4 regions of the Streptomyces sp. NPDC052396 genome follow, and region 3 is predicted to be linked to each of the others. Evidence: riboswitches for the same ligand, from Rfam matches in the RefSeq annotation. Region 3 holds a riboswitch; each other region holds the start of a gene.
The links. A riboswitch is a leader RNA that binds a small molecule or an ion and turns the genes downstream of it on or off. The one in region 3 is predicted to bind cyclic di-AMP.
Positions count from the first base shown of each region.

Region 1 (7,632 bases), on a different contig from region 3:
GGCCGGTCCCGCCTGTCACCGCCGACGACACCGGCCGGGTGCTGATCGTCGACCGCCCCGGCGCGGTGCAGACCCAGCTGCTCATCGGCCGCATCGGCGCCGACCGGCACGACAGCGTCTGGCCGGCCCAGGTGCTGGGCACCTACTGCCTGGGCGGCACCCTGACCTCCCGGCTGGACAAGGTGCTGCGCGAGGAGAAGGGCTACACCTACGGGGTGCGAGCCTTCGCCCAGGTGCTGCGCTCCGCGCCGCCCGCGGAGGGTGCCACCGGCGCCTCGATGCTCGCCATCAGCGGCTCGGTGGACACCCCCAACACCGGCCCGGCACTGGCCGATCTGTGGACGGTGCTGCGCACCCTGGCCGCCGAGGGCCTCACCGACGCCGAGCGGGATGTCGCGGTGCAGAACCTGGTGGGCGTGGCCCCGCTGAAGTACGAGACGGCGGCCGCCGTGGCCGGCACCCTGGCCGACCAGGTCGAGCAGCACCTGCCCGACGACTTCCAGGGGCACCTCTACGAACGCCTGGCGCAGACCGGCACCGTGGAGGCCACCGCGGCCGTGGTCAGCGCCTTCCCGTCGGACCGCCTGGTGACCGTGCTGGTGGGTGACGCCTCGGAGATCGCCGAGCCGGTCCGGGCGCTGGGCATCGGAGAGGTGACCGTGCTCGCTTCCTGATGAAGCGTCAGAAGGCGGTCAAAGGTGAGGTGCGTGCGGCCGGTTGGGCCGGCGCACCTCACCTATGTCCGTTTCACCGCCGCGGTTGCGCTTGGTGACTGTGGCGTGCGTCACGAAAACGTCCTTCCGTTTGCCCATCGAATCTGACGCCGATTAGCTTCAAGGCGGCAGTCCGTCGCATGGAGCCGCACCCGCGGCCCCGGGCAGCCATCGCCGAGTCCCCGTACGGCGCGAGCCAGGGGAGCCGGGGAACCACCGTTCCCTGGGGTGAATCGGGCCCCTCTCCGGAGGGTTCCGTAGGAGACCTTCCTGCTCCGAACCCGTCAGCTAACCCGGTAGGCGAGAGGGAAGGAAAGGAACACCCCGCACCCATGGCGTTCACCCGCCCCACCGGGAAGCACCGTCGTCCCAGCCGTGCCGTGCGAGCCGGCGCCAACGCGGCGGGCATAGCCACCCTCGCCGCCACCGGTGTGGTGGCCGGGGTCGCCGCCCCCGCCTTCGCCTCCGCCGGTGACGCCCACCAGCTGGAGGACACCGGCCTGACCAAGGCCGTGGTGATGACCGACGACATGGCGGACAACCTGGGCGCCCAGGCCGCCACCCAGCACGCCGACGCCGCCAAGGACCAGGCCGCCGCGGACGCCAAGCGGCAGGCCGCCCAGATCAAGAAGCATGCGGACGAGGCCAAGCGCAAGGCGGAGGCCGAGCGTGCCGTCAAGGAGCGCGCCGCCCGCGACGAGGAGCGCAAGCGCCTCAACACCTTTGTGCTGCCCATCGAGGGCTCGTATGTCTCCACCGGCTACAAGGCCAGCAGCGGCCTGTGGTCCTCCGGCAGCCACACCGGCGTGGACTTCCACGCCGAGAGCGGCACCTCGGTGCACGCGGTGGGCGCCGGCACCGTGGTCGAGGCCGGCTGGGGCGGCGCCTACGGCAACAACATCGTCATCCAGATGGCCGATGGCACCTACACCCAGTACGGCCACCTCTCCTCCATCGATGTGACGGTCGGCCAGACGGTGACCCCGGGCCAGCAGATCGGCCTGTCCGGTGCCACCGGCAATGTCACCGGCCCGCACCTGCACTTCGAGGCCCGGACCACCCCCAACTACGGTTCGGACATCGACCCGGTGGCCTATCTGCGCGCCCACGGCGTGGCCATCTAGCCTGCCCGGCCCGGCCGTTGGCCGAAAAGACGCCCCGGAATCCGCGGAGCCATCGGAAATCACTCCGCATTGCCATAGAGTCGATCGCATTCGGCCAGGGCAATTCGGAGGTACGTCCATGCGAGACCGTAGGTGAGCGGTGCCGGCGAAGCGGTGCACGACGGCCGCGGCATTTCCTCGCAGGCGGTGTGCACGGCCATCCGCGATGACATCGTCTCCGGCGCTTTCCCGCCCGGCAGCAGGCTGATCGAGGACCTGCTGGCCCGCCGATACGGGGTCTCCCGGGTGCCGGTACGCGAGGCCCTGCGCACCCTGGCCTCGGAGGGCTTTGTGGTCACCCGCCGGCACGCCGGCGCCTGGGTGGCCGAGCCCACCCGGGCCGAGGCGGCCGATCTGCTGGAGGTGCGCGCCCTGCTGGAGCCGCTGGGCGCCGCCCGGGCCGCCCAGCGCCGCACCGAGGCGCATCTGAAGGTGCTGCGGGGGCTGGTGAGGATCGGCCGGGAGCGGGCCCGCACGGGACGCACCGGCGAGCTGTGTCAGCTGGCCGACTGGTTCGACGAGACCCTGGCCCAGGCCTGTGGCAGCCCCAGCCTGGCGGCGCTGCTCACCCAGCTCCGGCGCAAGATCGCCTGGGTGTACGCCGCGGAGCCGCCGGCCCGTCCGGTGGAGACTTGGGAGACGCACGGGGCACTGGTGGACGCGGTGGTCAGAAGAGACGCGGAACGCGCCCGGGAACTCGCCGCCGCACGGGCCGGACGCTTTCCCGGTGAATTCCGGCTGTGGCGCCCGGTGCCGCCGGCCGGCCCGCACGGAGATTCACACCGGAAACGCCCCGTAAACACAGTGAGCGCTCGCCCTTAACAAACGGGCGCTATTCCTTGGAGCAGACCGGCCGGGAATTGTGGCGGTTCCCGGCCGGGCGGCCGCTCCGGCCGGAGGAAAACAGCGAGGCCGCCGCGGCCCTGTTCATTCCGGGCCGCCGCGGCCTCGTCATGTCGTCCGCGGTGGTTCAGACGGTCTCCGGGAGCTCCTCCAGCCCCTCGGCGACCAGCTTCGCCAGGCGGTCGAGCGCGGCCTCGGCGTCGTCCGACTCGCTGGCCAGCACGATCTCCTCGCCACCCTGGGCGCCCAGGCCCAGCACGGCCAGCATGGAGGCGGCGTTGACCGGGTTGCCGCCGGCCTTGGCGATCGTCACCGGAACGCCGGCGGCCGTCGCCGCACGGACGAAGATCGACGCCGGGCGGGCGTGCAGGCCCTCGGTCCAGCCGACGTTTACGCGGCGCTCAACCATGGTGGTGCCCTTCAAGTCGTCATTGGTTGTCTAGACCATTGTTGCATGGGCCGGATGGTGCTCGGCGAAGGGCCGTACGGCCCGGCGCGGGTGTCGGCGCCCGGCCGTACGCTGACCCCATGCAGACGCCGCCCGAGCATGCCTACCCGGCCCACTGGGAAGCCGATGTCGTCCTGCGCGACGGCGGCACCGCGCAGATCCGTCCCATCACCGCCGAGGATGTCCGGCGGCTGGCCGACTTCTATGAGCAGGTCTCGGACGAGTCGAAGTACTACCGCTTCTTCGCCCCCTACCCCCGGCTCTCCGACCGTGACCTGCACCGCTTCACCCACCACGACTACGTCGACCGGGTCGGGCTGGCCGCCACCGTGGGCGGCGAGTTCATCGCCACCGTGCGCTACGACCGGGTGGGTCCCGAGGAGGCCGAGGTGGCCTTTCTGGTGCAGGACGCCCATCAGGGCCGCGGCGTGGCCTCGGTGCTGCTGGAACACATCGCGGCCGTGGCCCGGGAGCGCGGCATCCGGCGGTTCGCCGCCGAGGTGCTGCCCGCGAACACCAAGATGATCAAGGTGTTCACGGATGCCGGCTACACCCAGAAGCGCAGCTTCGAGGACGGCGTGGTCCGCCTGGAGCTCGACCTGGAGCCCACCGGCCGATCCCTGGACGTTCAGCGGGCCCGCGAGCAACGCGCCGAGGCCCGTTCCGTACAGCGCCTGATCACCCCCGGCTCGGTGGCCGTGATCGGCACCGGCCGCCGGGAGGGCGGCATGGGGCGCACGGTGCTGCGCAATCTGCTCGCGGGCGGCTTCACCGGACGGGTGCACGCCGTCAACCACGCCTTCCCCGAAGGCACTTCGGTACTCGACCCGGAGGGTGTGCCCGCCCACCGCTCGGTCCGCGACATCGACGGGCCCATCGACCTGGCCGTGCTGGCCGTCCCGGCCGCCCAGGTGCCCTCGGTGGTCGCCGACTGCGGCGAACACGGCGTCCAGGGGCTGGTGGTGCTCACCGCCGGTTACGCCGAGAGCGGACCCGGCGGGCGCGAGCGCCAGCGCGAACTGGTCCGCCAGGCCCGCTCGCACGGCATGCGGGTCATCGGCCCCAACTCCTTTGGACTGATCAACACCGACCGGGGCATCCGCCTCAACGCCTCGCTCTCCCCCCAGTTGCCCGCCCCCGGACCGATCGGCCTGTTCAGCCAGTCCGGCGCCATCGGCATAGCCCTGCTGTCCGAACTGCACCGCCGCGGCGCCGGACTGGCCGGAGTGTCCACCTTTGTATCGACCGGCAACCGCGCCGATGTCTCCGGCAATGACTTCCTCCAGCACTGGCATGACGACCCGGCCACCGATGTGGTGCTGATGTACCTCGAATCCATCGGCAACCCAAGGAAGTTCACCCGCCTCGCCAAACGCACCGCCGCACGCAAGCCGGTGGTGGTGGTCAAGGGCGCCCGGCACGGCGGCGCCGCCCCCGCCGGGCACGCCGTGCCCACCATCCGCATCCCCGACGCCACCGTCTCGGACCTGCTGCGCCAGGCCGGCGTCAGCCGGGTGGACACGGTCACCGAACTCGCCGACACCGGGCTGCTGTTGGCCACCCAGCCGCTGCCGGCCGGCGGCCGGATCGCCATCCTGGGCAACTCCGAGTCCCTCAACCTGCTCAGCTATGACGCCTGTCTCTCCGGCGGCCTGCGCCCGCTGCGGCCGCAGGACCTGACCACCGCCGCCAGTCCGGACGAGTTCCGCACCGCCGTCGGCCGGGCCCTGGCCGACCAGGGCTGTGACGCCGTGGTGGTCACCGCCATCCCCTGGGTGGACGGATCCCCTCCCGCGGAGCTGGCGGCCGCGCTGCGCGGGGCGGTCGCCGAGGCCGGCACCGCCAAGCCGGTCTGTGTGGTGCACCTGGAGACCCCCGGCCTGGCCGAGGCATTGGCCGCCCCCGGCCCCGCCGTCCGGCTGCCCGCCTATCCGGCCGCCGAACGGGCGGTGCGCGCGCTCGGCGAGGCCGTCCGGTATGCCGCCTGGCGCCGCCACACCGAGGAGAACCCCGGCCGGGTCCCCGAGTTCCCCGACATCGACCGGGCGGGCGCCGCCGAGGACATCGAGGTCCTGCTCCGGGCGCATGGCGCCACCGGGCCCAGCGCGGTCACCCTCTCCGCCGCCGACACCCAGCGCCTGCTGGCCCGCTATGGCATCGCCGTGCTGCCCGCCCTGCCGGCCCCCGACCCGGACGCCGCGCTGGCCGCCGCCCACCGCCTGGGCTTCCCGGTGGCCCTCAAGCCCACCGCGCCGCACCTGCGCCACCGCGCCGACCTCGGCGGCGTCCGCCTGGACCTGGGCGGCGAGGCCGAACTGCTGCGTGCCTACACCGAGTTGACCGAGCTGCTGGGCAAGCCCTCGGAGACCCGGCTGGTGGTCCAGTCGATGGCGCCGCGCGGGGTGGACACGGTGGTACGGGCCGCGATCGACCCGGCGGCCGGGGCGGTGCTCACCTTCGGGCTGGCCGGAGCCCCTTCCCTGCTGCTGGGCGACACCGCGCACCGTCTGATCCCGGCCACCGACCAGGACGCCGCCGAGATGGTGCGCGCCGTGCGCACCGCACCGCTGCTGTTCGGCTGGCGCGGCTCCGCCCCGGTGGACACCCCGGCGCTGGAGGAGCTGCTGCTGCGCGTCTCCCGGCTGGTGGACGACCACCCCGAGGTGGTGGGCGCGGACCTGGAGCCGGTGATCGTCGCCCAGCATGGCGTCCATGTGCTGGGCGCCGCCATCCGGCTGGCACCGCCCCCGCCGCGCAGCGACCTGGGCCCGCGCAGCCTGCCCTCCTACTGAGGCCGTCCTGCCCAGGCCCTCCTGCCGGGCCCGTCCGCCCGAGTCCGTCCGCCCCGGCCCGTCCACTGAGCGTCCACCGGCCGTCCACCGAGGCCGTCCGGGCATGGCACGGGCGGCGGCCGGACTCCGTACGCCCCGTAGGATGGGCGTATGGCGAAGACCGGTACGACGACCCAGGGGCTGCGCGCGGCGATCGAGCGCAGCGGCTACTACCCGGCCCTCGTGGCCGAGGCCGTGGAGGCGGCCGTGGGCGGCGAGCCGGTCGCGTCGTACCTGGTCCACCAGGAGACCACCTTCGACTCCAACGAGGTCCGCCGCCATGTGACGGTCCTGGTGCTCACCGGCACCCGGTTCATCGTCAGCCACACCGATGAGCAGGCGGCCGACAACACCTCTCCCTCCCCGTACGCCACCACCTCCACCGAGTCGGTGAAGCTGGACCGGATCTCCTCCGTGGTGCTCAGCCGGGTGGTGGCCAACCCCGAGTCCTACACCCCGGGCACCCTGCCCCGTGAGGTGGTGCTGACCATCGGCTGGGGCGCGGTGTCCCGGATCGACCTGGAGCCGGCCGCCTGCGGCGACCCCAACTGCGACGCGGACCACGGCTACACCGGCTCCTCCACCGCCGATGACCTCAGCCTCCGGGTGAGCGAGGCGGGCGACGGCCCGGACAGCGTCCGGCAGTCCCTGGCCTTCGCCCAGGCGCTCTCCGAGGCGACCGCCCGCTGATGTCCCATCCCCTCACCGCGGGTTCGGCCTGGCCCGAGCCCGCTCCGCTGGACCCCCGCTCCGCGCCGCTGCCGCGCTATGGCACCGGCTCGCTGGCCGATCTGCTGCCCTCGGTGGCGGCCGGCCTGGGCGTCCCCGGTCTGGCCTCCGGCCTGGAGCTGGCGCCCGCCGACCGGGTCTGCGTCTTTCTGATCGACGGCCTGGGCTGGGAGCTGCTGCGCGCCCACCCGGCCGAGGCGCCGTTCCTGCACTCGCTGCTGGGCAGCTCGCTCAACGGCACCGGAGCACCACTGACCGCCGGTTTCCCCTCCACCACCGCGACCTCACTGGCCTCGGTGGGCACCGGGCTGCCGCCGGGGGTGCACGGCCTGCCCGGCTATACCGTCGCCGACCCGGCCACCGGGGCGCTGATGAACCAGCTGCGCTGGCGGCCGTGGACCGATCCGCATGTCTGGCAGCCCTACCCGACCGTCTTCCAGCTGGCGGACGCCGCCGGGGTCAGCACCTGCCAGGTCTCCGCGCCCGACTTCCAGCACACCCCGCTGACGAAGATCGCGCTCAGCGGCGGCACCTTCCACGGCCGGCTCTCCGGCGAGGAACGGATGGACCTGGCCGCCGAGCGGCTGGGTGCCGCCGACCGCACCCTGGTCTACACCTACTACAGCGAGGTCGACGGCAAGGGCCACCGCTTCGGCGTGAACTCCGAGGAATGGCGCGGGCAGTTGATGTATGTGGACCTGCTCGCCCGACGGCTGGCCGAGCAACTGCCGCCCCGTTCCGCGCTGTACATCACCGCCGACCACGGCATGATCGACATTCCCTTCACTCCCGAGGCGCGCATCGACTTCGACGAGGACTGGGAGTTGCGTGCCGGGGTCGCCCTGCTGGGCGGGGAGGCGCGGGCCCGTCATGTGTACGCCGTGCCCGGGGCCGCCGAGGATGTG
Region 1 covers NZ_JBIUAW010000003.1:491,052-498,683, reverse strand. Annotated here, with positions in the region: gene ACIHFE_RS10675 (M16 family metallopeptidase) at 1-674, shown strand, start outside; cyclic di-AMP (ydaO/yuaA leader) riboswitch at 876-1,031, shown strand; gene ACIHFE_RS10670 (M23 family metallopeptidase) at 1,046-1,837, shown strand; gene ACIHFE_RS10665 (GntR family transcriptional regulator) at 1,970-2,698, shown strand; gene ACIHFE_RS10660 (HPr family phosphocarrier protein) at 2,847-3,128, opposite strand; gene ACIHFE_RS10655 (GNAT family N-acetyltransferase) at 3,248-5,959, shown strand; gene ACIHFE_RS10650 (DUF5998 family protein) at 6,110-6,688, shown strand; gene ACIHFE_RS10645 (alkaline phosphatase family protein) at 6,688-7,632, shown strand, end outside.
Region 1: another riboswitch for cyclic di-AMP. It lies ahead of ACIHFE_RS10670 (M23 family metallopeptidase); the one in region 3 lies ahead of ACIHFE_RS13445 (transglycosylase family protein).

Region 2 (7,632 bases), on a different contig from region 3:
CAGCGGCTGGCGCCGCTCCGCGCTCATGGTGTCCATGCCGTACGCCCCTTCCCCCTGCGCACGCACGAACCGTACGCATTCGGGCCACACCGGCTGAGACGAGACTGCCCAGGATCCCGTTCCCGCACTCGGCCGCCGGGGGGCGCTCAGTGACCGGCCGAGAGCTCCCTGTCGAGCCAGCGCAGTACCAGGGGGTACTCCTCGCGCCAGGTCTGGAAGTTGTGACTGCCCTGGTCACGGACGAGTGTGGTGACCCGGGCGGGCGCCTTGACCTGCTGGACGAACTTCATGGTGGGCCGGTAGTTGCGCTGGTACTCCTTGCCGGACTTGCTGGTGGACACCAGCAGGGCGGCGGGCGGCGGGGGCAGGTGGGCCAGCCGCCAGGTCAGGTCGGCCTCCTTCTTCAGCTGGGCGTTGCCGGCGTAGAGGTCGCCGGTGTCATTGTCCTGGCGGGCGAAGTAGTCGGCGGACAGCCCGGCGCCGGCGCCATAGCGGGCGGGATTGGTCATGGCCAGCTTCAACGCGCAGTAGCCGCCGGTGGAGTTGCCCACCGCGCCCCAGGCGCCCCGGCCGTTGTCGGCGCGGTAGACATCGTTGACGGCGATCGGCAGGTCCTGGCTGAAGAAGGTGAGCGCCTGCGGACCGCCGGGCACATCGGTGCAGTTGGTGTCGCGGCCGGGCACCACCGAGGGGCGCACCATCAGCACGATCATGGGTCTGGTCCGCTTGGCCATCACCTCGGCCGAGGCCGCCTGCGGGACCTTGATCTGGGTGATGAGGTTCCTGGAGACCCCGGGCTGGCCGGTGATCGCCACAATGACCGGGAACCGGTCCTTCTCATGGCCCCGCTGGAAGTACTGGGGCGGGAGATAGGCATAGCCGTCCATGCTCAGCCCGGTGACCGGTCCCCGGATCTCTATCCGGTCCACCTGTCCGGCCTTGTCCCGGGCGCCCTTCAGACCGATGGACTCCGGTCCCTTGATCACCAGCGCGGGCGGCCGCTTGCCGCCGCCGGGGCCCGGCTGGAGCGCCTGGCGGGTGGAGGCACGGCCCAGCAGCTCGTCCCAGGTGGAGTAGAAGCCGAGGTCATCATTGGCCTTGACCAGCAGCGCGGCCATCACCATGCACTGCAGCAGCACCAGCAGACCCAGCCGGGCGGCCAGCGCCAGGGGCCCTCGCCGGGCCACCCGGGGCCATAGCCACAGCACCAGGGCGCAGGCCGCCAGGGCGGCAACCACCAGGAACCAGAGAAGAGTTGGGGAAGTCAGCTCCACGCGTCGCTCCGTTCTGCCGGGTCTCTCGCCTGGAGAGAGGGCAGACGGATGGGGCGGGTTGCTCCTTTGTCCCGTAATCTCACGCTGTTCCGCGATCTCACGCTATGCGGGCGGTGGTTGGCCCCGGTGCACCGCCAGCATCCGGGACACCGCCGCCGACCAGGGGAACTCCTCGGCGCGGCGACGGGCGGCCGTACGCCGTAACGGCTCGGGTCCGGCCAGCAGTTGGACCACCGCGCCGGCCAGCGCGGGACCCGAGGCCGGTGCCGCGAGCCCGGCGCCGGACACCAGCAGCTCATGGGCCGCGCCCCGGTCGGCGGTGACCACCGGGGTGCCACAGGCCAGCGCCTCCAGCGCCGACAGGCCGAACGCCTCCACCGGACAGGGCACCAGGGCCACATCGGCCGCCGCGGTCAGGGCGGCCACCGCGCGGCGGTCGGCGAGGTGGCCGTGGAAGCGCACCGCGAGTCCGGCGGCCCGGCGCTCCAGGCCGCGGCGCTGCGGGCCGTCCCCCAGCATGTGCAGCCGCGCCGCCATGCCCCGCCGGGTCAGTTCGCGCAGCACCTCGATGGCGAGGTGCGGACACTTCTCGGCGGACAGCCGCCCGCAATACACCAGCCGGACGGCGGGCGAGGGCAGCCGGGCCGCCGGCCGGGGAGCGAACACCGAGAGGTCGACGCCCAGCGGCACCTGGTGCAGCCGGGGCGCCGCCACCCGCTCGAACTCCGCGCGGGCGAACGCCGAGGCGACCACCACCGCGTCGAAGGCCGTGGCCAGCCGGCGGTTCCAGGCGTCGGCCGGGCGCCGCAGCGGCAGCCGGCCGGGCAGCCGGGGAGCGAGGATGGCGTCCAGCCGCTCATGCGAGAACAGCACGGCCCGCACGCCCCGTTGGCGGGCCCAGTGCGCGGTGTGCACCAGGGTGAGCTTGTCGGAGACCTCCAGGGAGTCCGGTGCCAGCCGGTCCAGCAGCCGGTGCAGCCGGGCCCGGGAGAGCACCATCCGGTAGCCGCCGCCCACCGGCACCCCCGGCAGCGTCAGCCGCACTCCGGTGTCCCCGTCGCACACCCGGGCATAGCCGCGGCCCGGCACCACCAGGACGCGCTGGTGCCCGGCCGCGGTGTAGCCCCGGCCGAGCGCGTCCAGGGTGGTGCGCAGCCCGCCGGAGGCCGGGGCGTAGAAGTTGGCGAGCTGGACGATCCTCATGAGGCGGCCCTCAACGGTCGGTCCTCATCGGGCGGTGCCCAGGGGACGGTCCTCACCGGCGGCCTTCGGCGGCGGCCGCCCGCCGGGCGCGTACCAACTCCGCGTAGGTGTACGGCCGGGCGCCGGCCTCCAGCGCGGTGTCCACGGCCCGCAGGGCGCACTCGCGCAGCCCCGGCCGGGCCAGATCGGCGGGGTGCAGGGCGATCCGGAACGGAGTGCCGCGCGCCGACCAGTGGCGTACCGCCGCGGTCATCAGGCGGGCCCCGGCCCGTTCGCCCGGACCGCCGGGCCGGTGGGAGAGCGCCACCATCCGGTGCACCGCCGAGGTGCGCAGATCGTGCACGGCCAGGTGGCTGGTGGTGTACTCCAGGCCCAGCGCCCGCAGGGCCGCCATGGTGCCCCGGGAGGCCAGCCAGCCGGGCGGGGTGAAGCCGCAGGGAGCGAGGCCCACCGAGTCCAGGGCGTCCAGGCCGCGTTCCAGCCGGTCCTGCGCGGCTCGCCGCTCCAGGGCGCAGAACTCGGCACAGCCACGGGCCAGTACCGCGTTCAGCCGGCGGCGCCCCGGCCCGCCGCCCGGCACCGCCTGGTGGGTCCAGCCGTGCAGGGCCGTCTCATGCCCGCGCCGGCCCGCCTCACGGGCCCAGCTCGCCAGGGCCGGATCGTCCGCCAGACACGGTCCGCGCCAGGGGCCCGGCACCAGCAGCAGGGTGGCGGGCACCCGGCGGGCGTCCAGTTCGTCCACCCAGTGCCGGGTCTGATCGAAGCTCCAGGAGGCCACATCGTGAACGGAGACCACAAAGGCACTGCCGCTGCCACCGCGCACGGGCACACTCCCTCGGCCAGCCGTTCCCGAGCCAGTGTGCCGACAGTACCCGAGCCGCCGGAGCGTCCAATGCCGTCTGTGACGGGCGGGACAAATGAGTAATGGGTTACGGGAGTTGGTAAACAGGTCCTGCGAACGGGGCCCGCTGCGTAGGCTCGACGCCGGAAGCGGTGCCCAACTCGGGCTGCCACCAGGTGAGGAGGCCATGTTGCATCCCGTATCGCTCGATGTGCCCACCAGACGCCCGGCCGGCCGGGAACGGCCCGCGTTCGCCCATGTCGACGCCGGGGTGCTGACCGCCGCACTGGCCCGGCTGCCCACCGCCGAGGTCGCCGCGTTCACCGCCTCCTGGGAGCAGCTGCCCGCCGATGCCCACCTGGACGCCCCGGAGCCCTACCGCTTCCGCCGCTACAGCAGGTTCCGCATCCGGCCCGGCGGGCTGGAACCGCTGCCGCACCGGCCCTTCTTCCAGGACCGCGGTGTCAACCGGGTGCATGGCGGGGTGGACCGCCTGTTCGCCCCGCTGGACGCCGGCCCGGCCTCCGGCGCGGTGCTGCGCACCGTGGTCCGTACCCTCCTCGACCGGCTGCCCGGGCCCCGGGCCGGCATCGACACCTGTGGGGTGCACCAGATACGGGTGGTGGCCACCTCGGACGCCGTGGGACACCCGGCGCCCGAGGGCGTCCACCAGGACGGGCACAGCTATGTGGCCCAGGTGCTGATCGGCCGCCGGGATGTGCGGGGCGCCGAGTCCACCCTCTACGACCTGCGCCGCACACCGCTGCACCGGGCGGTGCTGGAGCGGCCGTGGGAGAGCATTGTGCTGGACGACCGGCGGGTGCTGCATGGCGTCACACCGGTGCGGCCGGCCCCCGGGGTGCGCCGGGGAGTGCGCGACATGCTGCTGGTCGACTTCTTCCCGGGGGCCGAGGGGGAGTGAGGGCGGGGGTGCCCCCAGGGGCACCCCCTGGGAATCACTGCCGGACGGTCCAGTGGTCGTCCTCGCCGGCCTGGAGGAACCTCAGCTGCGGGCAGAGGAAGGCGCCGCCGTCGGGAGCGGTCTCGGTCCATGGCGAGTCGGCCGGGCTGGCGGGCTGCCAACTGCCGTTGTGATGCAGCTGGATGGCGCTGCTGTCGAAGACGGTGTTCCGGGCCTCGGTGCAGTAGTAGCCGGTGCCGGTGGCCGGGTCGACGCCGGCGTAGATCTCGAACATGTCCCAGCCATGGTCCAGCCCGCTCTGGTCGGCTCCGGACTGCCGGAACAGCAGATCCCAGCCGGCGGTGCGGTAGTTGTACAGGTAGGAGGACCAGGTGTTGGCCGAGGCGTCGTCGCGCACCAACTGCACGGTGTAGGCCGGGTGTCCGCCGCTCTGGGTGGTGTACTTCGCCAGGAAGTCGGAGTCGACCGGCAGGGTTCTGGCCGGGCCGCCGGGCGAACTGCACCAGTCCCAGGCCCATATCTCGTCGCCGCTGTTCCAGTAGGCGGTGACCACCTCCATACAGGAGTTCTGGGCCTTGGTGGTGGGGGCGTAGGTGAAGTTGTCCGCGTTGGAGACCCGGTAGGAGGGGTCCACGGTGTGGGTGGCCAGCAGGCCGTCATGGGTGCCCGGCTGGGGGAAGACGCCCCACCAGTTGTGGGTGAGCTCGGCGGCGGGCCGCCGGGCGAGTTGCCCGCGCCGGGCGCGGCGCCCGTCCGCGAAGGCGCGTACCGCTCGGTCCCGGCCGGGGGAGTGGACGGTGGGACGGGTGGTGGTGACCACGCCCCGGTGCGGGGCATCGGGATCGGGGCCGGCGGCGTTGGGGCGCTGCGCGGCGGCCGGGGTGACGCCCAGGGCGGCGAGCGCCAGCAGCAACAGGCCGAGCAGGACGGGCCGGTGTCTGTTCATCCGACTCCTCCGGACGAGAGATTTCGGTGGGGGGTTGGTCCGGACCAACAGTCGCAATGTCCATGACAGGTGGGTGCGGGTCAAGAGCGGGGCGCCGCTCGGGGGCGCGGGGAACTGCGTGACCAGCCACCGACGGCCCGCACTTGAAGCAGTCAGGCGCAGTCTGGTTCAAGCCGCCGGACGCTCGCCCAACAGCGCGAACCACCCGCGCCGGACCCGGTGGAACAGGCCCCCACCAGGGCGGAAAGCAGGGCGGAAAACAGGTTCCGCTGGACGTGAAGAACCTCACAGACAGCCAGTTCGGCTCTGAAATCCGCCCGTTGATGGTGCAGGATCGTCCACCGAACAACAGCACCCGTCACCGAGGCGGGTCGATCCGGGCGGACGCCGAGTCCTGCCGCCGCTCCGGATACGGAATCGAGTTCGCGGATCGGCAGGAGCGGGAGACCCAGGCAAGACGAACCACGAAGGCGGTGGTTCTAGGGGTGAAGCCACAGTGTGGCCGGGCAACTTCGCCAGCCCGAACCCGACAGGTCATCTTTCGCAGGCGGATGACGAAGGGTTGCTTCGGCATGTCTGCGTTGCCTCGAATACCCAAGTTGGTCTCCCGGGCCTCCACCGCATCGGCCCTCACCGCCGCCACGGTCGCGGCCTCGGTCCTCCTGCCGGGAATGGCAGCCGACGCCCAGGCGGCGACCCCCGCCGCCAAGGCGCTGAAGGTGGCGGCCGCCAAGAAGGGCTCCCCCTACCAGTGGGGCGCCACCGGCCCGTACCGCTTCGACTGCTCGGGCCTGACCCTCTACTCCTTCAAGAAGGCCGGCAAGAAGCTGCCCCGGGTGGCCGCCGACCAGTACAACGCCACCCGGCACCTGTCGGCCGGCGCCCGCACGCCGGGTGACCTGGTGTTCTTCCACTCCGGCAGCTATGTGTACCACGTGGGCATCTACGCCGGCGGCGGCCGGATCTGGCACGCCCCCGGCACCGGGAAGTCGGTCCGCCTGGAGAAGATCTGGACCAATAGCGTCTGGTACGGCCGGGTCAGGTGACCGCGTCCAGGTAGACCCAGTTCCCGTCCTCCCGGACGAACCGGCTCAGCTCATGCTGGTCATCCTCGTGCCCCTGCGCCCGGTAGCGGGCGCGGAACTCCACCGTCCCCTCGTTGTGGAAGGCCGTGCCGCCCTCGGTGGCGAGGATGTCCAGCCCGGTCCAGCGGATGCCGGGATCGAAGTCGATGGCCGGCGGGCGGGTGCCGGAGTGCCAGGAGCGCAGCAGATATCCCGCGTCACGCAGGACAAAGGCGCTGTAGCGGGAGCGCATCAGGCGCTCGGCGGTGGCGGCGTGCCGCTGCCCCCGGTGCAGGGGGCCGCAGCACTCTCCATAGGTGGCGGCACGGCCGCAGGGGCAAGGGGCGGAGTCGTTCAGGGTCACCCCATGATTGTGCCTGCCGGCTGCTCCGCACTCCCGAGTTGCCGCTTTCGCCCCGGTCCGTAGCATTTAGCGGTGAACGGGTAGATGGCGCGGTACGCCCATCCGGCCCCGCCATGAGGCCGTAGCTCAAAGCAGCGCGACCCGTTCGCCCTACTCCCCTGGGGGCGTGGTGCGACGGACACCTCTCGCAGCGGGCCCGCTGGACTGGTCCCTGGTGAGCGGCTGGATCCCGCTCACCATCCTGGTGCTGGGCCTGGGCGCCCTGGTGGCGCTGCTGTTCTCGCGGCGCCGCAGCTGGCTCACCCGCTGGGGCCCGGTGGCGGTCCTGCTCGCCGCCCTGCTCACCTGGCTGCTGCGCACCGCCGTCGATGACTGGATCCAGCCCTTCCCCGACCCGCTGCCCCTCGATGTGGTGCTCTGGACGGGCGTCGCCGTGCTGGGCATCTGCCTGGCCCTGTTCCGGATCCCCTTGCTGCGCCCCCGCTACTGGGCCCCGGCCGCGCTCGCCGGACTGCTGGTCGTCCTGCTGGGCGCCTCCCAGGTCAACCGGCACTTCGACCAGTACCCCACCGCGCGTTCCGCCCTCAACACCTGGCTGCAGAAGACCACTCGGCTCACCGAGGCCACCGGAACCACCGCGCCCACGCTCAACGTCCCGCCCGGCAAGGCGATTTCGGACGTCTGGCGGCCGCCGCCCGGTCTTCCCGGGGACGGCACCATATCCAGGACGCCCATCCCCGGGGCCCGTTCGGGGTTCAGGGCCCGGGACGCCTATGTCTATCTGCCGCCCGCCTACCGCTCCAGCCCCCGCCCGCTGCTGCCGGTGATCGTGCTGATGGCCGGTCAGCCGGGCTCGCCCGATGACTGGATCAACTCCGGCCGCCTGGTGGCGATGATGAACTCCTTCGCCGCCGGGCACCGGGGGCTGGCGCCGGTGGTGGTGGTCGTGGACCCGCTGGGCTCCCAGTTCGCCAACACCCTCTGTATGGACTCCCGGCTGGGCCAGGTGCAGACCTAT
Region 2 covers NZ_JBIUAW010000010.1:253,220-260,851, reverse strand. Annotated here, with positions in the region: gene ACIHFE_RS25870 (protein kinase) at 1-36, opposite strand, end outside; gene ACIHFE_RS25865 (alpha/beta hydrolase) at 147-1,274, opposite strand; gene ACIHFE_RS25860 (glycosyltransferase) at 1,377-2,477, opposite strand; gene ACIHFE_RS25855 (DUF2334 domain-containing protein) at 2,530-3,300, opposite strand; gene ACIHFE_RS25850 (2OG-Fe dioxygenase family protein) at 3,506-4,240, shown strand; gene ACIHFE_RS25845 (carbohydrate-binding protein) at 4,275-5,186, opposite strand; cyclic di-AMP (ydaO/yuaA leader) riboswitch at 5,575-5,751, shown strand; gene ACIHFE_RS25840 (C40 family peptidase) at 5,759-6,232, shown strand; gene ACIHFE_RS25835 (YchJ family protein) at 6,225-6,614, opposite strand; gene ACIHFE_RS25830 (alpha/beta hydrolase) at 6,784-7,632, shown strand, end outside.
Region 2: another riboswitch for cyclic di-AMP. It lies ahead of ACIHFE_RS25840 (C40 family peptidase); the one in region 3 lies ahead of ACIHFE_RS13445 (transglycosylase family protein).

Region 3 (7,632 bases):
AGCGTGCCGATCGCGGAGGCCGCGCGCGGGCACGTCAGGTAATAGAGGGTGGGGAAGGGCGTGCCGTCCTCCAGCCGCGGCGCGGTCTCCACGACATCGGGGTTGCCGCACGGGCAGCGGTGCGCGATGGCGCGCAGACCGCGCGGCGGGCGCCCCAACTGCGCCTGGAAGGCGGCGATGTCGGCGTCGGTGGGCTCGGTGGGCTCGGTCTGGGGAGGAGGGGTTTCCATGGGCTCGCTTGTGCTCGGTCCGGTCGGGTGAATGGTTGGGGGCGGGTCAGCGGCGGTTGTCGGCCGCGTCCACACCGTCCCAGAGGTTGCGGTACCAGGGCCGGTCGGCCGCCCCCTGGTCCTTGGGCCGCTTGGCGGCGCCGCTGCCGTCCAGCACGGTGTAGCCGGTTTCGCCGGGGCGTACATAGTGCAGGTGCTCACGCGCCTGCCGCTCCACATACGCCGGGTCCTCCAGCCGGGCCTTCTCGTCGCTCAGCCGCTTGACCTCCTGGCGGGCGTGCTCGGACTGCCGCCGCTGGTCGTCGATGTCGGACCGCTGGGTGACCCACTGGCGCATGGGGTAGGCGAGGGCGACGACCAGCGAACAGACCACCAGTGCCAGCAGCGCCGCCCGGCCGGTCAGCCGGCTGCGCCGGGGCGGCCCGGTGCGGCGGGCCCGGGCATCCGGCCCCTGGACCAGCACCGTGCCGAGTGCCTTGAGCCTGGTCGCGGTGGAAAACCGTTCCGCCGCCACATCGCCTCCCCTGGGGTCCGGTTACGGACGGGTCCGGTACGGACGCAAAAGCCGTCCTCGGCCACGGTACGGGACCATGGCCGAGGACGGGGTGAAGCTGAGGAGTTGTCAGCCCCTGCTGTGCTTACTGGTTCGCGGAGCGAAACCGGGGGAACGCGCTGCGGCCCGCGTAGACCGCCGCGTCGTCGAGGATCTCCTCGATGCGCAGCAGCTGGTTGTACTTGGCGACGCGCTCGGAGCGGGCCGGGGCACCGGTCTTGATCTGGCCGCAGTTGGTGGCGACGGCCAGGTCGGCGATGGTGACGTCCTCGGTCTCGCCGGAGCGGTGCGACATCATGCACTTGAAGCCGTTGCGCTGGGCCAGCTCCACGGCGTCCAGGGTCTCGGTCAGCGAACCGATCTGGTTGACCTTGACCAGCAGGGCGTTGGCGGCGCCCTCCTCGATGCCACGGGCCAGACGCTCGGGGTTGGTGACGAACAGGTCGTCACCGACCAGCTGGACCTTGGCACCGAGCTGCTCGGTGATGGTCTGCCAGCCGGCCCAGTCGTCCTCGAACAGCGGGTCCTCGATGGAGACCAGCGGGTACGCCTCGACCAGCTCGGCGTAGTACGCGGTCATCTCCTCGGCGGAGCGCTCCTTGCCCTCGAAGAGGTACTTGCCGCCCTTGTAGAACTCGGAGGCGGCCACGTCCAGGGCGAGGGCGATGTCCTGGCCGGGGGTGTAGCCGGCCTCCTTGATGGCCTCCAGGATCAGGTCCAGGGCCTCGCGGTTGGAGCCCAGGTTGGGGGCGAAGCCGCCCTCGTCGCCGAGGCCGGTGGCCAGACCCTTGGTCTTCAGGACCTTCTTGAGGGTGTGGTAGACCTCGGTGCCCCAGCGCAGCGCCTCGGAGAAGGACTCCGCGCCGATCGGCGCGATCATGAACTCCTGGATGTCCACATTGGAGTCGGCGTGCGAACCGCCGTTGAGGATGTTCATCATCGGCACCGGCAGCAGGTGCGCGTTGGGGCCGCCCAGGTAGCGGAACAGCGGCAGGTCGCTGGCCTCGGAGGCGGCGTGCGCCACGGCCAGGGAGACGCCCAGGATGGCGTTGGCGCCCAGCGAGCCCTTGTTGTCGGTGGCGTCCAGGTCGAACATGGCCTGGTCGATCAGGCGCTGCTCGGTGGCGTCATAGCCGACCAGCTCCGGGCCGATCTGCTCGATGACGGCCAGCACCGCCTTCTCCACGCCCTTGCCCAGGTAGCGGTTCTTGTCCCCGTCCCGGAGCTCAATGGCCTCGAAGGCGCCGGTGGAGGCACCGGACGGCACGGCGGCACGGCCCGTGGAGCCGTCGTCGAGGCCGACCTCGACCTCGACCGTGGGGTTGCCTCGCGAGTCGAGGATCTCGCGAGCTACGACGACGTCGATGGACGGCACGAGGGTCTCCTTCGTGTGGGTCTGGAGTTCTGCAGCATGAGCCTAACGGGCCCCGGCGGGTCCACCCGCCGTAGGACCACCGCGCAAAACGAAAAAAGCCGCAAACGTCGAGATCGCGGGAGGAATGGCCGCTTCCTGTGTTCGCTGAACGAAGAAGCGGGAACCCGCATGGCAGGCCCCGGAGAACGCCGGAGCCCCGCTCCGATGCGGCTCGGGGGGATAAGACGCATCGAAACGGGGCGGTCCGGTTGGCCGTTGGGTCAGCTGAGGTGCAGCTTCTGGCCGGGGAAGATCAGGTCGGCGTTCTCCACGATGTCCTTGTTGCGCTCGTAGAGCTTCTCCCAGCCGCCCTTGACCTTCTTGGCCTCGGCGATCTTGGCGAGGGTGTCGCCCTCCTTGACCTGGTACTCGCCGTCGCCCGTCTTCACGGACTTCGGGGCGGAGTGCTGCGGCGCGCTCTGCTTGGGCGCCGGAGCCTCGTCGTCGCTGTCGTCCTGCTGCTGCGGAGCGGCGTGCTTGGGCGTCCAGTGACGCTCGCTGCGGTCGGCGTGGCTCTGGGTCGAGGTGTGGCCGGTGGAGCCGGAGGTGTCCACGTCGGCGGCCGGGCCACCACGGCTCAGCCCGCCCTCACTGGCGCAGCCCCAGGCACCGGGACCCTGCGCGGCGAGCAGCTTCTCGGCGACCGCGATCTGCTGGCTCTTGCTGGCCAAGTCGGCCCGCGGGGCGTAGCTGGTACCGCCCATGGCCTCCCAGGAGGACTGCGAGAACTGCAGGCCACCGTAGTAGCCATTGCCGGTGTTGATGGACCAGTTGCCGCCGGACTCGCACTGGGCCACGCGGTCCCAGGTGGTGACGGAGGCGGCGTGGGCGGAGGTGGCGGCCATCAGCGGAGCTGCGACAGCGGCACCGGTGACACCGGCGAGCGTGGCGATGCGGACGGCCTTGTTCGGACGACGATGCTTGCCCTTGGACATAAGTCGGTTTCCTCACCGGCGCCTACGAGGTGAGCTGTCGGGTTCGGGCGTGAGTTGCCCGGCCGTGCGGCTTGCGCTCGCTCGGCTTCACCCCTAGCCGTCCCGGCCCTCCGGTCCTCGACCGGCGGCCCGTTACGGCGCCTTACCTTGGTTCCCCCGCTCCTGCCTACGGCGCTTGCGCGACGACTCCCCCGGCCGCCGGCAGGATTCGGCGTGACGACCGTGGTGCTCGCGGTGGCGAGCGGTGATGACGTTAAGCACAGGCGGCCGACCGGTTCAAACCCTCCTTTTCAGCCACCCAGTTGTCTCCACCCCGGCTGAAAACAGCTGTTTTCGCAGGTCGGAGACGGTCCGTTGGTTTCCGGCCGCCGACTTTGAGACGAATGCCAAAGAGACCCATGTCTCACTTTCCGCCGGAACGGACATTCGACCCAAACAGCCCCGCTACTTCTTCAGTTCGAGCTGCTGACCGGGAAGGATGAGGTCCGGATCGCTCCCGACCGTCTTCTGGTTGTCGCGGTACAGCCGATGCCAGCCACCCTGGACGGAATGCTGCTCCGCGATGACTGACAGGTTGTCACCGGGGCGCACGGTGTAGTCGTTTGCAGACGGCGGTTCGGTGCGCGCCTCCGCACCACCGCGCGATGCGCGGTCCGCGCCCGAACCCGGGGAGTCCGCACGGTGGTTGCCGATGCCCGCACTCGCCTCCGCTCCGGGTTGCGCGTCCTGCCCGGAGGTGCGGTCACCAGAGTTCGCGCCCGGGTCGGCGGAGCTGCTGGAGGGCGACGGGGCGGGGTCCGCCGAGGGCTTCCGGGCGGGCGGCACCGAGGGGTCGGCGGACGGGCCGGACGTCGGCTTGCGGTGCTTGCCGGTGGGCTGGTCACCGTCCTTGACCGGTGGCCGCTGGTCCGGCTTCTGGGCCGGCACCGAGGAATCGGAACCCTGCGGCGTACCGGGCTTCCCGGACTCGGACGGGCCGGGGGCGGACTTGTCGGGGGTGGCCGGGGAGGCGTCGGGTGCCTTGTGGTGCGGCGCGGTACGGGGCGTATCCGCGGAGTCGGCATCGCCACCCGGATCTACCTTGGGCGTCGGGCCGTCCTTGACCAGGCCGGAGTCCAGTGCACAGCTGGGCCAGGCATACGGGCCGCGGTCCTCGAGTATCCGCTCGGCGACCGCGATCTGCTGGGCGCGGCTGGCCAGGTCGGGGCGCGGCGCGAACTCCGTACCGCCGTGCTGCTCCCACATCGAGCGCGTCAGCTGCAGCCCGCCATAGAAGCCATTGTCCGAGTCGGCGCTCCACAGGCCGCCGCTCTCGCACTGGGCCACCCGGTCCCAGGTCGCGGCGTCCGCGGCCTGGGCGCCGGAGGCGGCCATCAGCGGCATGGCGAGCCCCGCTCCGGTCACCCCCGCGGCGACCACAAGGGCGGGGATCTGACGGGGACGGCGATGTCGGCCGGAACCGGAAAGCATGCGATGACCTTTCACTGGGCAGCACTGGGCAGCACTCGGCGGGCGCCCGGAAGCGCTCGGCGGCGAATATGACCGACGAACATAGCGACGGCTTCCGGTTGTCACAACCCGGTGTATCGCGGGTCACGTAGCGATAAAGGCAGTTGACGCCGGGTCATCAGGGCCGCGCGGTGAACTCCACCGGCAAGGTGCGCAGTCCGCGCATAATGAGGCCGCCGCGCCACCGCAGTTCCGCCGGATCGACGGAAAGCCGCAGGTCAGGGAGGCGCCGCAGCAAAGTCGCCAGGGCTGTGCGACCCTCCAGCCGGGCCAGCGGGGCACCCAGGCAGTAGTGGATGCCATGGCCGTAGCCCAGGTGCTGGTTGTCTGCGCGGGCGAGGTCCAGGGTGTCCGGGCCGGCGAACCGTTCCGGGTCCCGGTCGGCGGCGGCCAGCACCACCAGGACCGGGTCCCCCTCGGCGATGCGCTGCCCGCCGATGACCAGCTCCCTGGTGGCAAACCGCCAGGTCGCCAGCTCCACCGGGCCGTCATAGCGCAGCAGTTCCTCGACACCGGTGGCCAGCAGGCTCTCATCGCCCTCGGCCAGTGCCCGCTGCAGCCGTTCCCGCTGCCCCGGATTGCGCAGCAGGGCGTAGGTTCCGTTACCGATCAGGTTCACAGTTGTTTCAAAACCGGCGAACAACAGAATGAAGGCCATGGCCGCGGCCTCGTTCTCGGTGAGGTGCTCGCCGTGGTCGCTTGCCCGGATCAGTCCGGAGATGAGGTCTTCACCCAGATCCTCCCGCTTGCGGTGGATCAGCTCCGCGAGATACGTCCGCATCCTCTTCACCGACCGGGCCACCCCGCCGCGCGGCCCGCCGCCGTGGCGGATCATCATGCCCGCCCAGTCCCGGAAGTCGTCCTGGTCCTCGGCGGGCACCCCGAGCATGTCGCAGATGGCATAGATGGGGAGCGGGAAGGCGAACTCATGGATGAGGTCCGCCTCACCACGTCCGGCGAAGCCGTCGATCAGACGGTCGGTGAGCTCCTGCACCCGGGGCGCGAACTCGGCGACCCGCCCCGGGGTGAACGCCTTGGACACCAGGCGGCGCAGCCGGGTGTGGTCCGGCGGGTCGATATTGAGCAGGTGGGTCATCAGGTTGGCGCTGCGCTCGCCCGGAATGCCGACCTTGCCCTTGCCATGAGCAGCCTCGGAGTGGTGCACCGGGTTCTTTGACAACCGCTGGTCGGCGAGCGCCTGCCGGGCATCGGCATAGCGGGTGACCAGCCACGCCTCCACGCCGCTGGGCAGGGTGGTGCGGTGCACCGGCGCATGCTCGCGCAGCCAGGCGTAGGCCGGATAGGGGTCGCTCGCGAATTCCCAGGTGAACAGCGGGGGCATCGGGCCGGCGCCGCTACCCGTGTGGTTGTCGTTCTTGTTGTGCACACCCTCGACGCTACTAGTGCCGTCACCGCCGTCAGTGCCGGCCGGCGCCACCGCTGCCGAAGGAGCCACTGCCGCCGGGGTGCCACTTCTTGCGCTCCTCCGAGAGCTCCTCCGGGTGACTGCCGGGGCTCAGCTCATGCGGCAGGAGCCGCTCGGGCTGACCTGGGGGAATGTCCTCCGGCGCCCGGTGCTCGGTGACATATCCGACCGTGTCCTCGTCATCGTCGTGCCCCGGACCGTGGTTCTCCGCCGGCGGCTGGCCGTCCTCGCCCGGGGTGCGCCAGGAACCCATCCGCCGCTGCGGGGCGGAGGGCGGCGCGGGCTCCCGGTCACGCCACCGCATGCCGTAGACGAAGGCGAGCAGCAGCAGAACGGCGACGGCGATCCCGACGATAAAGGGAGCGATGCCGCCGAGATAGGCGGGAAGGGCGATTTCGATGTGTTTCATCACCATGGCCTCCGGGTACCCATCGCCCGCTCCGTCAAGACCACAAATGCGCTGAATGGGTACAAGTCCAAAGATAAGGGATATTGCCGGTGCTTACTCGTCCCGCCCGCCGAATCACGCTCACCACACTCACCGCCTCCTCCCTGCTGCTGACCGCCTGCGGCGGAGCGGAAACCCCCAAGTCCGCGGTCGACAACGCCGCCCGGCCGGTGCCCCGCCCGGCCGCCCGCTCCGCGCACATCACCGCCGGCCAGGCACGGGACGCCCTGCTCGGCACCCGGGACCTGCCCAAGGGCTGGAAGACCGGACACAAGACGGGACACCGGGAAAAGGCCGAGCTCAAGGGGGTCAAGGCCCACTGTCTTCCGCTGGCCGCGGTGGTCAACACCGGCCGCCTGGAGGGCGAGTACATCACCCACGCGCACCGCCTGTTCAGCAAGCAGGACGACGAGGGGCAGGCCACCGGCCTGGCCCAGGACGTCAGCGGCTACCCGAGGGAGCGCGCCGAGCAGGGCATGCGCAGACTGCGCGCCGCCGTGGAGCAATGCGGCAGCTTCCAGGGGACCCTGGCGGGAAACCCGGCCACCCTGCGGGTGAAAACGCATGATGTCCCGCGCTATGGCGAGGACGCGCTCGCCTATTCGGTGAGCGTCACGGTCGACGACATCCGGATGGACTTCGACCTGGCCACCGTGCGCAGCCATGGCGCGGTCACCACGCTGGTGGAGAGCCACCCCGCGGAGAGCAAGCACAACCGTGAGGCCGTGGACCGGGCGCTGGCCGCGGCCGCCGACCGCCTCACCCGGGCCGCCGCCAGGACCGCCTGACCGGCGGGAGGGACCACAGGACAGTCAGGGCGCACCGGACGGTCAAGGCGGTCAGGCCCGCGAGGACCGTGCGCGCTCGGCCGCCAGGATGGCGTCCCGGTAGGTACGGGCGGCCGCGCGCAGCGCAGTCTCCGGCTCCACCCCGGCCGCTTCGGCCCGCACCGCCAGCGCCAGCAGCTCGTAGCCCACGCCGTCCCCGGCCGGCAGGGTGATGTCCAGGCCCTCGGTACGGGCCCGGGAGGCCAGCTTGGCGGCCAGCGCCAGCGCCGGCTGGCCCAGCGGGATGCCCTCGGTGACCGACTCCCGGCCCTTCTCGGCCGCCTTGCGGC
Region 3 covers NZ_JBIUAW010000004.1:455,158-462,789, reverse strand. Annotated here, with positions in the region: gene ACIHFE_RS13460 (DUF501 domain-containing protein) at 1-230, opposite strand, end outside; gene ACIHFE_RS13455 (septum formation initiator family protein) at 277-744, opposite strand; gene eno (phosphopyruvate hydratase) at 869-2,158, opposite strand; gene ACIHFE_RS13445 (transglycosylase family protein) at 2,419-3,132, opposite strand; cyclic di-AMP (ydaO/yuaA leader) riboswitch at 3,137-3,316, opposite strand; gene ACIHFE_RS13440 (transglycosylase family protein) at 3,577-4,602, opposite strand; gene ACIHFE_RS13435 (cytochrome P450) at 4,760-5,983, opposite strand; gene ACIHFE_RS13430 (DUF6479 family protein) at 6,060-6,476, opposite strand; gene ACIHFE_RS13425 (hypothetical protein) at 6,566-7,303, shown strand; gene ACIHFE_RS13420 (nucleoside triphosphate pyrophosphohydrolase) at 7,355-7,632, opposite strand, start outside.

Region 4 (7,632 bases), on a different contig from region 3:
CTTGCACAGTTCATCAACCAAGGACTCGTTGCTGGCTTTGTAATGAGCAGCAAGGCTGCGCACCCGTTCAGTGCTGACACCCCACCGTCCGGCCTCGATATGGCTGATCTGCGCTGACCCGCCACCAAGGAAGCCTCCCGCCTCACGGGTGGACATCCCACAAGCCTCGCGTAACTTCCTTAGTTCGGCGCCGAGTCGCACCTGTCGTGCAGTTGGGCTGATCCTTGGCGGCATGACCGTGGCCCTCCGTTTCGTGTCGCTGGAGGAGTGTCCCGCGCAAGCCGCGCCACAGTCCACCGAGCGTCACCCATTAGTGGCACAGAGTTGTACCGGAACAGAGTTGTGCCCTACGGTCCCATCAACCACCGCGCCGCACCCGTCGGGAAGACCCGAAGTGCAGCCAGCTGACGATGAGTTGATCATCGCGGCAGCTGGCCAGGCCACGGACGGCGGCAGTATGCGCGGCACCCCAACAGCGCATTTGGAGACCGTCCGATGAGCGCAGCCACCTTGCCCGCCACCACCCAAGCGCACACCTGGCCCTACCAGTTGCTCGCACCCGCCATCCCCTCCACCGTCCGCGTCGCCCGCGAGTTCGTCACTGCCGTGCTGATCGCCACCGACCACGCGGCGCTGGTGGACGACGCGCGCGTCTGCGTATCGGACGTGGTCACCAACGTCGTTCAGCACGCGGGCGTGGCCGGCCTGTCCGTACAGGTGGACGATCACTGCGATCACGTATTGATCGCCGTACGCGACGACAACCCCACCCGGCACCCCTACCTGCGCATCGCCGGTGATGACGACGAGAGCGGGCGCGGGCTGGCGCTGTTGCAGAGCCTGGCCGACGCGTCCGGGCTGAGCCTGGTCTGGGACGGGCTGGAGGTTGTCGGCAAGAGCTTGTGGTTTGTGCTGCGCTACGGGGAGGGGCTTGACCTCAACCAAAGTTGAGGCAGGACGCTGTGGGCATGGACCTCCAGAAGATTTCCGACCGCCTGGACATCGAGCGGCTGATCAACGACTACCTCCGCTCGCTCGACGAGAAGTCGTATGACGGAGACGACCGTTGGGCGCATGCCTACTTCACCGAGGATGCGTACAGCAGGACCCCCATCGGTGAGTACCGGGGCGTGGGCGCCCAACTCACCTCTACGCGGCAGGGCATGGCGCCCTTCGAACGGACCGTGCACTTCGGGTCGAATGTCATCGTCGAGCTGGACGGCGACCGGGCCGAGGTGCGGTGGAATCAGTTGAGTACGCACAAGTTGCGGGAGGGGGAGGGCGACCGGCTGTTCTTCTCCGGGGGGTACGTCGAGGGCGAGATGGTGCGTACGGGAGAGGGCTGGCGGTTGCGACGGATGGTGTTGGAGATTGGGTGGACGCAGGGGACGCCGCCGCTGCCCGTTCCGCTGAGTTGAGGGCGCAGCGATCTGCCTCGGGGTCGCGGGGTGGTGCCTGAGGGGCGGGGTTAGCCTCGGGAGGGATTGATCGGTTTCTGATGCGGAGGTTGGCGCGATGACGGCACTGGCGAAGGTTCCGGCGGCGGTAACGGCCGCAGGTGGGCTGGTCGGCGGGTATGGGGTGGCCCGGTGGACCGGGAAGCGGCCGTTGGGCGGGGTGGCGCTGGCGGCCGCCGGGGCGGTGGCCGCGCGGCAGTGGACGGCGAAGGCGGGCGCCGGGACGGCGGCGGCGTTGACCGGGCTGTATGTGGCGGCGTTCGCGGGGTCGCATCCGCTGGCGAAGAAGGTGGGGGCCTGGCCGTCGGTGTTCGCGGTGGCGGGGACGGTGGCGCTGGCGTCCTGGGCGGTGGAGCGCCGGGCCGCCTAGGGTTCGCCTGATGACCCTTGGCCTTCGGCGCCCCTCGGGGCGGCCCGTAAGGGGCGCGGGCGGCCACCGACGACCCGTACCTGAGAGGTGAGGGGAGGCGTGGACGCCGCCTCACCGGAGGTACGAGGCACCCGCGCCCGGTGATGGCACGGCCCCAAAGCCGTCCGGCACGGCCGGACCAACGGCTGGGAACACACTCTGGCAGAGCCGGAGTATCGAAACGAGGGGCGCCCCGGCCCGCGCCCCTCCTCGTACGCGCGGCCCGGCACCGACCGGCGAGGTCACAGCCCTCGGGACTCGGAAAGGCGTTACGCCGAAGCCTCCGTCAGCCGCTTGAGCTCGGTATCGCTCAACCGCAGGTCGGCGACGGCCAGTAGGGGCGGCAGCTGGTCCACCGTGCGGGCGCTGGCCAGTGGAGAGGCGATCGTCGGCTGGGCGGTGAGCCAGGCGAGGGCCACGGTGGCGACGGCGGCGTCATGGGCGGCGGCCACCTCGTCCAGGGCGGTCAGGACGCGGCGGCCGCGCTCGGAGACCAGGTATCGGCCCGCGCCTTCGGCCCGTGCGCTGTCGACGGACGCGCCCGGGCGGTACTTGCCGGTGAGAAAGCCGGAGGCCAGGGCCCAGTAGGGGACGGCGGCCAGGCCGTGCCGGGCGGCGACCTCCGCCAGTGGTCCCTCGTAGGTGTCGCGGGAGACCAGGCTGTAGTGGGGCTGGATGGCTACGTACTTGGCCACACCCGCCGCGTCCGAGAACTCCAGGGCCTCGGCGAGGCGTTGGGCGGAGATGTTGGAGGCGGCGATCTCGCGGATCTTTCCTTCCCTAACCAACTTGTCCAGAACGGACAGGAATTCGGCGACCGGGACGGTCTCGTCGTCGTAGTGGGTGTAGTAGAGGTCGATGTAGTCGGTGCGCAGGCGGCGCAGGGAGGCTTCGAGGCCGGCGCGGATGGTGGTGGCGGACAGGCCGGCCTTGTCCGGGAAGCCGCCACCGACCTTGGTGCCGATGACCATCCGGTCCCGGTTGCGCCGGGCGGCGAGCCAGTCGCCGATCAGGGTCTCCGACTCGCCGCCGGAGTTGCCCGGTACCCAGGCGGAGTAGATGTCGGCGGTGTCGACGAAGTTGCCGCCCGCCTCGGCGTAGGCGTCCAGCACGGCGAAGGACTGCTCCCGGTCGGCGGTCCAGCCGAAGACATTGCCGCCGAGGGCGAGCGGGTGGACGGACAGGCTGCCGATGTGGCGCGGATGATGCGGATGGTCATGGGTGTCGGTCATGGCTCCCATGGTTCGCCCCGGGCGGGAGATCCGCCATCGTTCAGTCCGCCGGGGCCGGGGCAGGGGCGGGCATCGGTTCCTTATGGACGGACAGCGGGGTGGCGATGTCCTCCAGGGAGCGGCCCTCGGCCGGTACCGCCAGGAAGGCCGCGACCAGCCCGGCCAGGCACATCAGGGTGGCGCCGATCTGGAAGGCCAGTACGGTGTCGCCGATCACCCCGCTGCTGGTGAGGTCGGAGAAGAGCAGTGGTCCGCTGATGCCGCCGGCTGCCGTGCCCACCGCATAGAAGAAGGCGATGGCCATGGCCCGGGTCTCGGTGGGGAAGACCTCGGAGACGGTCAGATAGGCACTGCTGGCCCCGGCCGAGGCGAAGAACAGCACCACGGCCCAGCAGGCGGTGAGCTTTACAGCGCTGAGATAGCCCGCGCCGAACAGCCAGGCGGTGACGAACAGCAGGGCTCCGGAGAGGACAAAGGTGGAGGAGATCATGATGCGCCGGCCCACCGTGTCGAACAGCTTCCCGAGCAGCAGCGGGCCCAGGAAGTTGCCGACCGCTATGACCGCGAAGAAGTAGCCGGTGCGCGAGGTGGAGACGCCGAAGAACTTGGTGAGGATCGCCCCGAAGCCGAAGGTGATGGCGTTGTAGAGGAACGCCTGGCCGATAAAGAGGGCCAGGCCCAGGATGGCGCGCCGCCGGTAGTCGGTGAAGACGGTGCGGGCGATGTCCCGGAAGCTGGTGCTCTTGCGCTGGCGGATGGTGATCCGGCCCCGGGCCGGCGGCAGGGTGATGCCCTTCTCCGCCTCGATGCGCCGCTCGATCAGGCCGACCAGTTCCTCCGCCTCCTCGGCCCGGCCATGGATGAACAGCCAGCGCGGGCTCTCCGGCACCTGGCGGCGCACCAGCAGGATGACGAGGCCGAGGACCACGCCAAGGCCGAAGGTCAGCCGCCAGCCCACGTCCTTGGGCAGCAGGCTGACATTGAGCAGGATTATCGACAGCAGTGATCCGGCGATGGCGCCGATCCAGAAGCTGCCATTGATGATGAGGTCCACCCGGCCCCGGTAGCGGGCCGGGATCAGCTCGTCCACCGCGGAGTTGATCGCGGCGTACTCCCCGCCGATGCCGAAGCCGGTGATGAAGCGGAAGAGGAAGAACCACCAGGAGGAATAGGAGAGCGCGGTCAGGGCCGTCGCCCCTAGGTAGACGGCGAGGGTGACCATGAACAGCTTTTTGCGGCCGAAGCGGTCGGTGAGGCGGCCGAAGAAAAGGGCCCCGCCGCAGGCGCCCGCCACATAGAGCGCCGCGGCGAGACCCGTCACCTGGGCCGCGCTGATCGACAACCCGCTGCCCTGCTCGGAGAGCCGGCCGGCGATGTTGCCGACGACGGTGACCTCAAGGCCGTCCAGGATCCAGACCGTGCCCAGTCCGATGACCACGGTCCAATGCCAGCGGGACCACGGCAGCCGGTCCAGGCGCGCGGGCACGGAGGTGGTGATGGTCGCGGTCGTCACACAATCTGAGTTCCCGATCGCACTCGGAACATTCGCGGCAATTTGCCGGGCGGATGCATCGGCGGGACCGGGCGGCGCGCGCCGGACGGCCAAGCGGGAGCACGCGCGGGGGCGTGCTCCCCGGCCGGGGAGTCGCCCTAGGGGTGCAGGCCGTGGGCGCGCAGCCAGGGCAGGGGATCCACCGGGTGGCCGCCGCCCGGCCGGACCTCCAGGTGCAGATGCGGACCGGTGGCGTTGCCGGTCGCGCCCACCCGGCCGATCACGGTGCCGGTGGTCACCTTGCCGGAGGTGACCACCATGGACGACAGATGGCAGAACCACAGCTCGGTGCCGTCGTGCAGGCGCAGCACTATGCGGTAGCCATACGCGCCGGCCCAGCCGGCGTGGGTGACGGTGCCGCCGCTGACGGCCCTGACCGGGCTGCCGGTCGGCGCGGCGAAGTCCTGGCCGGTGTGGTGGTGCGCCCAGCGGTGGCCGGACTCCCCGAAGCCGGCGGTGAGGGTGTAGGAGGTCAGGGGAAGGACGTAGGTGGCGCGGTGGTGCCGCGAACTGCCCTTCGGCGCATGGTGTTTGGGGGCGTGGTGGGCCGGGTGACCGGCGGGGCCGGCCTGCTCGGCGTCCGCGGCGGCCTGGCGGGCGGCCTCCGCGGCCTGCTCCGCCGGGGTCCGGTGGGGGTGTCCGGCGGCCTGCTCGCGGTGGTGTGCGGCGGCCTGCTCATGGCTGGGTGCGGCGGCCTGCCCGGGCGCCCGCCGGGCCTGTTCCTGGGCCGTCTCCCGGACTGCCCGGGCCGCCTCCTGGGCGGACTTGGCGGCCTGCTCGGCCTTCTGCGCCGCGATCTCGGCGGCGGCGGCCATCCGCTCGGCGTCCGCCGCGGCCCGTTCCTTTGCCTCCGGCCCGGCGCTGTCATCGGCGGATGCCTGCTGGAATCCCACCTGCTGCAGGATCCGGGCGCGCAGCGCCTCACCGGCGTCATGGGCGTCCTGGGCGGCCCGGGCGGCGTCCTCGGGGGTGAGTTCCGGGGTGTCCTGGGGTGCGGTTTCGGCCAGGCCGGGTGCGTTGGCCTCGGAGGGCTCGGGCACATCCGGCATGGATATCGCCGCCGAGGGACGCTCCTGGGCATCGGCCACTCCGCCGGCGCCCACCGCCGCGATCACTCCGACGCCCAGCACCGCACCGCCGCGGACCATGGTGCCGCCCCGCTGTCTGGCGACGCGGTGCCGGCCCCGGGCGGCCGGGCCGCCGGCTTCCGCCGCGTCCTCCCCCCAGGAGGCCGGCTCGGATGAACTGCCTTCGGTGACGGGGCCGTTGGACGCCACGGGGGCGCACTCCTTTCCTTCCCTCTCGCCTACCGGGTTAGCTGACGGGTTCGGAGCAGGAAGGTCTCCTACGGGCCGGGACGGCCCGATGCACCCCAAGGGTTGGTGGTTCCCCGGTTCCCCTGCGGGATTCGGCGACGAACGAGAACGCCGTGCGGGCCGCCTCTTACGACGGTTGAGGACCGCACTGCGTTATCGAACGTTAATAGACGCGGAGGGTGGTTTCCAAGCCGAAAGCGTGAATCCGCCGGGGACTTGGCAATTGCTTGGAACCGTTCCGGTTGGTTGTGCATCAGCCCCGCATCGGGCGCGCGCCGGCCTCACATCAGGCGCGCGCCGGGTGCTGGTCCGCTCAGGCCGTCGGCCGGCGGCGGGGGCGCGAGGACCGCCCGCCGGAACGGCGTCCGCCGGGCCGGGAGCGGGTGGCGGAACCGGTGGATCCGGCGGCACCGGAGGGAGCCGGCGAGGCCGGCCGCGGCGGCGCGATGACCACCGGCACCCCGCTGGGCTCCCGGGCACCGGTGATGCGCGCCAGCGCCTCGTCCTCCGGCCGCACCCGGGCCACCTGGGGCGTGATCTTGGCGGTGGCCATCATCCGGGTCATCTCCCGCCGCTGCTCGGGGAGGACCAGGGTGACGACCGTGCCGGACTCACCGGCCCGGGCGGTCCGGCCGCCCCGGTGCAGATAGTCCTTGTGGTCCATCGGCGGATCGATATTGACAACCAGGTCCAGGCCGTCGATGTGGATGCCACGCGCCGCCACATTGGTGGCGATCAGCGCGGTGACCTGCTCGGTACGGAACTGCTCCAGGGTGCGGTTGCGCTGCGGCTGGCTCTTGCCGCCGTGCAGCGCGGCGGCCCGTACACCCTGCGACAACAGCCGCTTGACCAGCCGGTCGGCGCCCCGCTTGGTGTCCACGAACATGATCACGCGACCCTCGCGGGCGGCGATCCGGGTGACCGCGTCCTTCTTGGAGCTCTCGTCCATGAGGTGCAGCAGATGGTGGTCCATGGTGACCACCGCGCCCACCGAGGCGTCCACCGAGTGGGTCACCGGGTCGGTGAGGAAGCGGCGCACCAGCCGGTCGACATTGCGGTCCAGGGTGGCCGAGAACAGCATCCGCTGTCCGCCCGGGGCGACCTGCTCCAGCAGCTTGCTGACCTGCGGCAGGAAGCCCATGTCGGCCATCTGGTCGGCCTCGTCCAGCACGGTGATGGCCACCTCGCCCAGCGCGCAGTCGCCGCGCTGGATCAGGTCGGCCAGCCGGCCGGGGGTGGCGACCAGCACCTCGGCGCCCTTGGCCAGGGCGTTGGCCTGGCGGCCGATGGACATGCCGCCGACCACGGTGGTCATCCGCAGCCGCACCGCCTCGGCGTAGGGCGTCAGGGAGTCGGTGACCTGCTGGGCCAGCTCCCGGGTGGGCACCAGGACCAGGGCCAGCGGACGCCGCGGCTGGGCGCGCCGGCCCGCGGTACGGGCCAGCAGGGCCAGCCCGAAGGCGAGCGTCTTGCCGGAGCCGGTCCGGCCGCGGCCCAGGACGTCCCGGCCGGCCAGCGAGTTGGGCAGGGTGGCCGCCTGGATGGGGAAGGGCTCGGTGACGCCCTGGCGGGTCAGGGTGTCCAGCAGGGCCCCGGGCAGCTCGAGTTCGGCGAAGGAGCCAACCGGCGGCAGCGCGGGCGTGGTGGCCTCGGGCGTGGTGAACTC
Region 4 covers NZ_JBIUAW010000020.1:20,163-27,794, forward strand. Annotated here, with positions in the region: gene ACIHFE_RS31905 (helix-turn-helix domain-containing protein) at 1-234, opposite strand, end outside; gene ACIHFE_RS31910 (ATP-binding protein) at 496-951, shown strand; gene ACIHFE_RS31915 (nuclear transport factor 2 family protein) at 969-1,418, shown strand; gene ACIHFE_RS31920 (hypothetical protein) at 1,516-1,827, shown strand; gene ACIHFE_RS31925 (aldo/keto reductase) at 2,136-3,098, opposite strand; gene ACIHFE_RS31930 (MFS transporter) at 3,139-4,611, opposite strand; gene ACIHFE_RS31935 (peptidoglycan DD-metalloendopeptidase family protein) at 4,749-5,927, opposite strand; cyclic di-AMP (ydaO/yuaA leader) riboswitch at 5,939-6,074, opposite strand; gene ACIHFE_RS31940 (DEAD/DEAH box helicase) at 6,280-7,632, opposite strand, start outside.
Region 4: another riboswitch for cyclic di-AMP. It lies ahead of ACIHFE_RS31935 (peptidoglycan DD-metalloendopeptidase family protein); the one in region 3 lies ahead of ACIHFE_RS13445 (transglycosylase family protein).